2 regions of the Streptococcus oralis genome follow, and region 1 is predicted to be linked to the other one. Evidence: predicted binding sites of a transcription regulator. Region 1 holds the regulator's gene; the other holds the start of a gene.

What was found. Region 1 encodes CtsR, which represses protease genes until heat stress. Its sites were predicted from a motif close to TTGGTCAAAAAAGGTCAAANA; they were not measured.
Region 2: I6G42_RS05215 (ATP-dependent Clp protease ATP-binding subunit) is a predicted target of CtsR. The motif match lies at 2,118-2,138, and genes of this name have one in related genera.

The regions. Positions count from the first base shown of each region.
Region 1 is NZ_CP065707.1:356,218-360,975, forward strand. Features, by position in the region: gene I6G42_RS01720 (ATP-dependent Clp protease ATP-binding subunit) at 1-2,166, opposite strand, end outside; gene I6G42_RS01725 (CtsR family transcriptional regulator) at 2,168-2,626, opposite strand; gene I6G42_RS01730 (helix-turn-helix domain-containing protein) at 2,848-3,018, opposite strand; gene I6G42_RS01735 (hypothetical protein) at 3,015-3,263, opposite strand; gene I6G42_RS01740 (hypothetical protein) at 3,439-3,741, opposite strand; gene I6G42_RS01745 (ABC transporter ATP-binding protein) at 3,757-4,485, opposite strand; gene I6G42_RS01750 (ABC transporter substrate-binding protein) at 4,485-4,758, opposite strand, start outside.
Region 2 is NZ_CP065707.1:1,067,616-1,072,373, reverse strand. Features, by position in the region: gene I6G42_RS05235 (TfoX/Sxy family protein) at 1-69, opposite strand, end outside; gene I6G42_RS05230 (amino acid ABC transporter ATP-binding protein) at 103-837, opposite strand; gene I6G42_RS05225 (amino acid ABC transporter permease) at 837-1,520, opposite strand; gene I6G42_RS05220 (DUF1797 family protein) at 1,711-1,941, shown strand; gene I6G42_RS05215 (ATP-dependent Clp protease ATP-binding subunit) at 2,178-4,436, shown strand; gene I6G42_RS05210 (NUDIX hydrolase) at 4,567-4,758, shown strand, end outside.

The DNA of each region.
Region 1 (4,758 bases):
GTGTTCACTGTCCAAACTGTGGAAGACCACCTTTTCATCAATACGGTTGATAAACTCAGGTCGATAAGCTTTTTTCAACTCTTCAAAGATTCGTTTTTCCATATTTTCCTGGTCAAAACGAATGTCCTTGGCCCCAAAACCGACAGTCTTGTCATCACGAAGGGCTGTCGCACCAAGGTTTGACGTCATGATAATGATGGTATTTGAAAAATCAACCTTGCGACCCTTGCTATCTGTTAGAACTCCATCGTCCAAGACTTGCAAGAGGACATTAAAGATGTCTGGGTGGGCTTTTTCAACCTCATCAAAGAGAAGCACTGAGTAAGGTTTATTGCGGACCTTCTCTGTCAATTCCCCCCCTTCTTCGTAGCCCACATAGCCCGGAGGAGCTCCATTGAGACGGCTAGCTGCAAATTTCTCCATATACTCACTCATATCAAAGCGGATAAGGGCTGATTCGTCATCAAAGAGAACTTCTGCCAGAGCCTTGGCCAATTCGGTCTTCCCGACACCCGTCGGTCCTAAGAACATAAAGGAACCAATTGGACGTTTGTGACTGCGAATACCTGACTGATTGCGGCGAATGGCTCGGCTAATACTTGAAACAGCTTGATCTTGACCGATGACACGTTTGTGTAGTTCAGCTTCCAAGTTCAGGTATTTCTTAGCATCTGTTTGCGTCAGTTTTTGGACTGGAATCCCTGACAAGCGACTCAAGGTCGTCAAAATTTCAGATTCTGTCACCAAGTCTTTATAGACAGGGACTTCTTGTTCTTTTGCGATTAACTGGGCTGCCTGTTTCCACTTGCCATCCATCAATGCCTTGTCAGCTGGACTCAAGTCGGATTCGTCTGCTTTCACATGTTTGGATTTGTTTTGCACCGTTGCTGCCGCTTCGTCCAAAAGATCAATGGCAGAGTCTGGCAAGTGACGACTGGTCAAGTAACGATGTGCCATCTTGACAGCTGTTTCAACAGCTTCATCTGTGATTTGCACACGGTGGTGTTTCTCATAAGTCGCCTTCAAACCTTGCAAAATAGTCATACTGTCAGCTAAACTTGGCTCTTCAATCGTCACTTTGGCAAACCGACGAGAAAGGGCAGCATCTTTTTCGATGTGTTTTTGGTATTCTTCCTGAGTGGTTGCACCAACCGTTCTCAAAGTTCCACGAGCCAAGGCTGGTTTCAAGATATTAGCCGCATCCAGAGTCGAATCAATACCGCTACCAGAACCCATGATGGTGTGAAGTTCATCAATAAAGAGGATTACTTTGCCATCTTCCTCGATATCCTTGATGATATTGTTCATGCGCTCTTCAAAATCTCCACGGAAACGTGTCCCCGCAACAACATTCATCAAATCAAGCTCTAGAACACGCATCTTGGCCATTTCCGCAGGTACATCCCCACTAGCAATACGCTGAGCAAGTCCAAGTGCTAAAGCTGTTTTCCCGACACCAGCATCTCCAACCAAGACCGGATTGTTCTTGGTCTTCCGACTCAAAATCTGAATCATACGTGAGATTTCCTTGTCACGACCGATAACTGGCTCTAACTTGCCAGAACGCGCTTGCTCCGTCAGGTCATGCGTGTAGTCCTCTAAACCACCACTTTGAGCTTGAGGCATACCCATCATATTGGCCATGGAATTTTGCTTGTCAGTTACTGTGCGATGGCGTTGACGTAAAGCCTTGAGGTCTTCTCTTGTCCATCCTGCACGTTCCTCTAAATTGCGACGAAGAGCAGCAATTCTGACCTGATCTTTCTGGTCTTCATAAGAAAAGCCTGCTCTCTCCAAGATGCGAGTCGCCAAGGCATTGCCATCATGCAAGATTGCATATAATACATGCTCTGTCCCTAGCACCTTTGCATGGACCACTGAGGCCACATACTCTGCTTCTGCAAATAGGACCTCCAAACGATGAGAAAAAGGCAATTCCGTAAAGGTTTCGTCCTGGCTATAGTCCGTTTCAGTCAGTTCTAACGCAACCTCTTCTAAACGGTCCATCTCGTATGGATAATCGTTTAAAGTCGCACCTGCCACGCTGTAACTGTGATTGGACATGGCAATCAATAAATGCCAAGACTCTAGGTAACGAGCTCCAAAATGGCCAGCAACCATGTAGGCACTTTCGATACATTCATTCAATGCTTTTGAATAGTTCATCTTACTTCTCTTTTCTATCTACCTCTTGTAATAGCTGTCGGAGCATATTGGCACGGACAACTGAGGATTCTTCCCCTAGGACACGATCCGTTGCTACTGAAGTCAGCAAGGTCATCTCCTGCTTGGTCATCAAGTCCTGCTCCACCAAAAGCTGGAGAATGTCCTCATAGATCTCCTGACTAACTCGCTCACCAATCGAGTAAAGCAAATCGCGGAGCATCTCATGATGACTGGAAAACTCAATCCGGCCTATTCGAATGTAGCCTCCGCCACCACGCTTGCTCTCAACCAAGTAACCTCTACTTTCCGTAAAGCGTGTCTTGATTACATAGTTGATCTGACTTGGCACAACCTGAAAGGTATCTGCCAACTGGCTCCGCTGCAATTCCACGATACCAGACTGGTCTAATATCGCCTTGATATAGGCCTCGATATGATCTGATGTATTTTTAAATCTCATAGTAAATCAAACTCCTTCTTTGAACCTTGACTATCTTTGACTATACTATCATTTAACACTCTATAAGTCAAATTTTTAAGGCTCAACCATTGGAAATACTGACTTTTTTAAAAAACACTTTGGCATTAATTCGCCTTAGTTTTTCTTGAAAGTTCCTAAAAAAGTCCACAAAAAAGAGTCCTAAAAAGGGCGTAATATTGACGAGTTCAGCAGGCAAGGAACTATAATTCGTTAAGCTGTTCCTGTTTTAATTCTGCTATAGCGTCTTTTAGTTCTTTTTCCCAACTGCTACAAGTTGACTTACTGATACTTAGTTCTTTAGCTATATAGTCAAATGATTTCCCAGACGCTCTTAGTTTAATAAATTCTGTTTTAGTTTCTTGACTTTTCATTCGTCGCCTTTGTTTTTTTCGTTATACTTGCCTAACATTTCAAAACCTTTATCAAAAGCGAAAAAACCTAAACCTAAAGAAAACGGCGCTCCGACTATTTCTATAACTTTTGCCCACCTTGTCCCAAAATCTTCTGAAAAATAAGCAAGTGCCCCAACGGCTACAACTGCTAAAATTAAAAAATACGCTCCCAAATCTGCATTTTCTGTTACTTTGGCTTTTTCTGTTCTACTTTTTTTACTCATAATAATCGCCTTTCATTTTTAGCCTTTCTACTTCCGCTAGTACGGTCAAACGTGCTTTTTCTATATCTCCATTTCCCTAGTAAAGAAAACCTATTCCACCAACAATTCTAATTTTCTCTTAACTTTTAAAATTGTCTCCCAACTCATTCTGTTTTTCTTTTAGTATTTTCTGTTCCTATTTAATTTCTTTTCGATATTTATCTACAGATTTTTCAAAAATTAAATAACCTATAAATAATAATGTCGGAGTTAAAACTGTTCCCACTACGTTTTCAAATCTTTTTTCATCTAATCCTAATAACTTTGCAATATCAGGACTAAAGTAAATTATAAATCCTGATACTATAGCAATTGCAATAAATGCAAAGGAGACAACTGATGTCCCATTTTCTCTCCGTAATTTCTTCAGTCTGCTTAACATGTCGTACACTATTTCTATTGCTTTACAAAAAGGGCGCTGGTAAAGGATAATCTTCACCAACTCCCTATTTTTCTACTTATCTAATCCCAATTCTGCTAATATTTGTCGTTTGTAGGCAATCTTTTGGACTTCCTTGTCCTCACCTTCAGACCAATCTAGTTTAATTTCTGAGACAATCTGCCCAGGCCGATTTTTCAAGATATAGATGCGGTCGCTGAGATTGAGGGCCTCTTCGATACTATGCGTGATGATGAGGGTCGTCAGCTGTAGCTGTTTGTGAATCTCAAGGTACCAAGCGTGGAGTTCCATCTTTGTCATCTCGTCCAGGGCGCTAAAAGCCTCGTCAAGAAGAAAGAGCTTGTGGCCAAAAAGATGGGTCCGCAGCAAGGCCACACGCTGGCGCATCCCTCCGCTGAGTTCGTGAGGATACTTATCCCGTATAGAAGTCAGCTGGAAGGTTGCAAGGATTTCGTCTGCTCGGGCAATAGCCTCTGCTTTATCCACCTTTTGAATCAAGAGCGGCAAAATGATATTGCCAAGCACCGTCTTGTGTTCCAAGAGGAGATCCTTTTGTAACATATAACTCACGCGCCCCTTAGGATTTTCCTCGCCATCAAGGACAATTCGCCCAGACTGGACTTCTAAAATCCCAGCGATTAGGTTAAAGAGGGTGGTCTTTCCTACACCACTTGGACCTAGAATAGAAACCACTTCACCTGACGTCACCTGCAGGTTGATATCCTCTAAAATTTTTTCATCGCCATAGGCATAACTTACATGTTCGAGTCTAATTTCTGTCATTATTTTACAAATTCGTTAGTGAAGCCCTTGTCAGTCAAGTCTTCTTTGAGGATACCATGTTCTTTATCCCATTTGTAGAAGGCATTCCAGCGGTCAGCGTCAAATTGTCCCCATTTTTCCTTGTCGCTTGCATATTCTTTTGACAAGTATTTTTGAGATTCGATAACAAAGTCACGTTTTTCCTTGAGTTCAGGTGCATTCTTGATGAGGATATCTGCAGCTTCTTCTGGATGTTCCATGGCATATTGGTAGCCTTTTTTGATGGCTTGGATG
Region 2 (4,758 bases), 710 kb from region 1:
ATAACTCATCTCCTCTAGCTCTGATAGCTGTTCGAGAATAAAATCTAAATATTCTTTACTGGAAGCCATAATGCCTACTCCATTTCTTCTAAAAATGAGGTCTTACAAAACCTTACTTAAAAATTCCTTGGTCCGTTGTTCTTTTGTTTGATTGAAAATCTCCTCTGGCCTTCCATCTTCGACAACAACTCCATCCGCCATAAAGATAACACGGTCTGCTACCTCACGCGCAAAACCCATTTCATGAGTCACAATCACCATAGTCATCCCTGATTTAGCGAGGTCTTGCATAACAGCTAGAACTTCTCCAACCATCTCAGGGTCTAGGGCTGAAGTCGGCTCATCAAAGAGCAAAACATCTGGCTCCATAGCAAGTCCACGTGCAATGGCAATCCGTTGCTGCTGACCACCTGACAAACTCTGAGGATAGGCCTTTGCCTTATCTGGCAAGCCAACTTTTTCTAACAGTTCCTGTGCTCTTTTCTCCGCAACTTCCTTGCTTTCACCTTTGGTTTTAATTGGTGACAAAGTGATATTTTCCATCACTGTCATATTGGGAAAGAGGTTGAATTGTTGGAATACCATACCCATCTTTTCACGCATGGCAAAAAGGTCATTTTTCTTATCTGTGATATCGACTCCTTCAAAGATAACCTTACCTTTACTTGCTTCTTCAAGGAGATTCATCGAACGAAGGAGAGTTGATTTCCCGCTCCCTGACGGACCAATAATGACCACAACTTCTCCTCGTTTAATCTCAAGGTCAATCCCTTTCAAGACTTCATTCTTCCCAAAAGACTTATGCAAGCCTTCAATTTTTATCAAGGTTTCTGTCATTATTTTTTGTCTCCTTGTCCAATGTAATTTTCAAATGCCTTCAAAGCCACTGTCAAAACAGAAGTCATAATCAAGTAATAAAAGGCTGCAAATAAGAGAGGCGTTAGAGGTAGATAGGTCGTCGTTGCTACCGTTGTAGCTCCATTCCAAAGTTCCATGACTCCGATTGTTGACAAAAGCGAACTATCCTTGATAATGGTGATAAATTCATTTCCCAGAGCTGGAAGAATATTCTTGATAGCTTGTGGCAAAATGACATAACGCATGGCATTTTTCGGACGAATCCCAAGAGAGTATGCGGCCTCTAACTGACCTTTAGAAACCGCATTGATCCCCGCACGAACAGTTTCTGAAACGTAAGCTCCACTGTTCATCGAGATAATCAGAATACCAGGAATCAAACGAGAAAGATCAACTCCTAAAATTCCCACTTGAATAGTCGGAGCATTGATATGCATAAGAGCAAAGGCAATCATAATCTGAACCATCATCGGTGTTCCTCGGAAAATCCATACATAGATATTCGCAAACCAGACAAGAGGTTTAAAACGTGAGCGTTGAGCAAAGGCCAATAAGACACCTAGAATGGTACCGAAAAAGACTACCAGAATTGAAATCACTACAGTGATAAGAGCTCCGTAATTAAAATAAGGTAAATACTTTGGTAAAAAGGAAAAATTCATATAAACTCAGCTTTCTAAACATTAGTTTGTATGATTATAACATATCTTGAATTAAAATTCAATATTTTTTCACTGATTTTCACCAATAATTTTATGCAAAAGAGAAATAGCGAGAAATCTTAGTTTTTTCTAGTCAAGTCCCCGTGGTTTATGGTAAAATAGTAACGATAAGAAATGGAGGAGAATCATAATGGAATCACATTTGGTTAGAATCATCAACCGCCTAGAAGCTATGACAAAAGATGGCGGAAATCTAAAACGTAATTTTGAACGTGAAGGAGTTGTTGTTGCAGAAGTTGCATACAGCTATGACGAAGAAAACGGATCACTCTTCACCCTTCGCGATGTTGAAGCACGTGAAACTTATACCTTTGATAGCATTGATTTGATTGCAATGGAGATCTACGAACTCCTTTACTAGTATAAAAACAACGGGCAGTAAGGCCCGATGAATGAGAATCCTTTTTGTCACCACAAATGGGATTTTTTTTACCTTCAATGTCGCTGGATTCTCCATAAATCCTTCTTTTAAAAACGACCACTTCCCAATCTTTTTACTTGCTTTACACCTTAATCATGCTATAATGAGAGTATAAAACTTTGACTATTCTTGACCTTTTTCTTAGGCCAAGAATAAGAATGAAATGAGGTAGATGTATGCTCTGTCAAAACTGTAAAATAAACGACTCAACAATTCATCTGTATACCAATATCAATGGACAGCAAAAACAAATTGATCTCTGTCAAAATTGCTATAAAATTATCAAAACAGACCCAAACAATACCCTCTTTAAAGGAATGACTGACCTAAACAATCGTGACTTTGATCCTTTCGGAGACTTTTTCAATGATTTGAACAATTTCAGACCTTCTTCTAATAACATTCCTCCCACTCAATCAGGTGATGGTCACGGTGGAAATGGGGGTTATGGGCCTCAAAACCGCGGTCCACTTCAAACACCTCCTAGCCAAGAAAGAGGACTCCTAGAGGAATATGGTATCAACATTACTGAGATTGCTCGTAGAGGAGATATTGACCCTGTTATCGGTCGAGATGAGGAGATTATTCGCGTTATCGAAATCCTCAACCGTCGAACAAAAAACAATCCTGTCCTCATCGGAGAACCAGGTGTTGGTAAAACAGCCGTTGTGGAAGGTCTAGCTCAGAAGATTGTCGATGGCGATGTTCCCCATAAACTCCAAGGCAAGCAGGTCATCCGTCTGGATGTGGTCAGTCTAGTTCAAGGAACAGGGATTCGAGGCCAATTTGAAGAGCGTATGCAAAAGCTCATGGAAGAGATACGCAAACGTGAGGATATCATTCTCTTTATCGACGAAATCCATGAAATTGTCGGTGCGGGATCTGCTGGCGATGGCAATATGGATGCAGGAAATATCCTCAAACCTGCCCTTGCCCGTGGTGAATTGCAACTGGTCGGTGCTACTACTCTCAATGAATACCGCATCATTGAAAAAGATGCTGCTTTGGAGCGCCGTATGCAGCCTGTCAAGGTAGATGAACCAACTGTCGAAGAAACCATTACCATCCTCAAAGGGGTTCAAAAGAAATACGAAGACTACCATCACGTCAAGTATACCGATGCTGCTATCGAAGCAGCTGCTACTCTTTCCAATCGTTACATCCAAGATCGTTTCTTGCCTGACAAGGCTATTGACCTTTTAGACGAAGCCGGTTCAAAGATGAATTTGACGCTGAACTTTGTTGATCCTAAAGTGATTGATCAACGCTTGATTGAAGCTGAAAATCTCAAGGCACAAGCTACACGAGAGGAAGACTTTGAAAAAGCTGCCTACTTCCGTGATCAGATTGCCAAGTACAAGGAAATGCAAAAGAACAAGGTGACCGATCAGGATACTCCAATCATCAGCGAGAAAACGATTGAACATATCATCGAGCAGAAAACCAATATCCCTGTTGGGGAGCTAAAAGAAAAAGAACAGTCTCAATTGATCCATCTAGCAGAAGACCTCAAGGCCCATGTTATCGGACAAGACGAGGCTGTCGATAAGATTGCCAAAGCCATCCGTCGTAATCGTGTTGGACTTGGTACTCCCAACCGCCCAATCGGAAGTTTCCTCTTTGTCGGACCAACTGGTGTCGGTAAGACAGAACTTTCCAAACAACTAGCCATTGAGCTCTTTGGTTCTGCTAACAGCATGATTCGCTTTGATATGAGTGAATACATGGAAAAACACAGCGTGGCTAAGTTAGTCGGAGCCCCTCCAGGCTATGTCGGCTACGATGAAGCTGGTCAGTTAACGGAAAAAGTTCGTCGCAATCCTTACTCTCTCATCCTTCTCGATGAAGTTGAAAAAGCCCACCCAGATGTGATGCACATGTTCCTCCAAGTCTTGGACGATGGTCGTTTGACTGATGGGCAAGGACGAACAGTTAGCTTTAAGGATGCCATCATTATCATGACCTCAAATGCGGGTACTGGTAAGGCCGAAGCCAGCGTTGGTTTTGGAGCTGCTCGTGAAGGTCGAACCAACTCTGTTCTCGGTGAACTCGGCAACTTCTTTAGTCCTGAGTTTATGAACCGTTTTGACGGCATCATCGAATTTAAACCTCTCAGCAAGGACAACCTTCTCCAAATCGTCGAACTCATGCTAGCAGATGTCAACAAACGCCTCTCCAGCAACAATATCCACCTTGATGTGACAGACAAGGTCAAGGAAAAGTTGGTTGACTTGGGATATGATCCAAAAATGGGAGCACGGCCACTCCGCCGTACCATTCAAGACCATATCGAGGATGCTATCACAGACTACTACCTTGAAAACCCAAGTGAAAAAGACCTCAAGGCAATTATGACAAGCAATGGCAAGATTCAAATCAAATCTGCCAAGAAAAGTGAGAAAGCAGAAGAGAATGCTTCTGAAAAAGAAGAATAAAACGATCTAACAGGTGCAGGAAGTCTATCATTTTCTGCACCTTTTTTACTAAAATAACTGTTTATTCTTGACAGCTTGCCCCTCGTCCATTATGATAATAATAAAGATACTAGAGAATGAGGAAAATGCAATGGTAAACCCAACTTTTGGTGAAAAAAAAGAGAATGTGACCTACCAGCCCCGCTATGGTGTGTACGCAGTTATTCCGGATGCGGAAAAAAAACAAATCGTTCTAGTTCAAGCTCCCAATGGGGCTTGGTTCTTGCCAGGCGGAGAGATTGAAGCAGGCGAAGACCATCAAGAAGCACTGAAGAGAGAACTA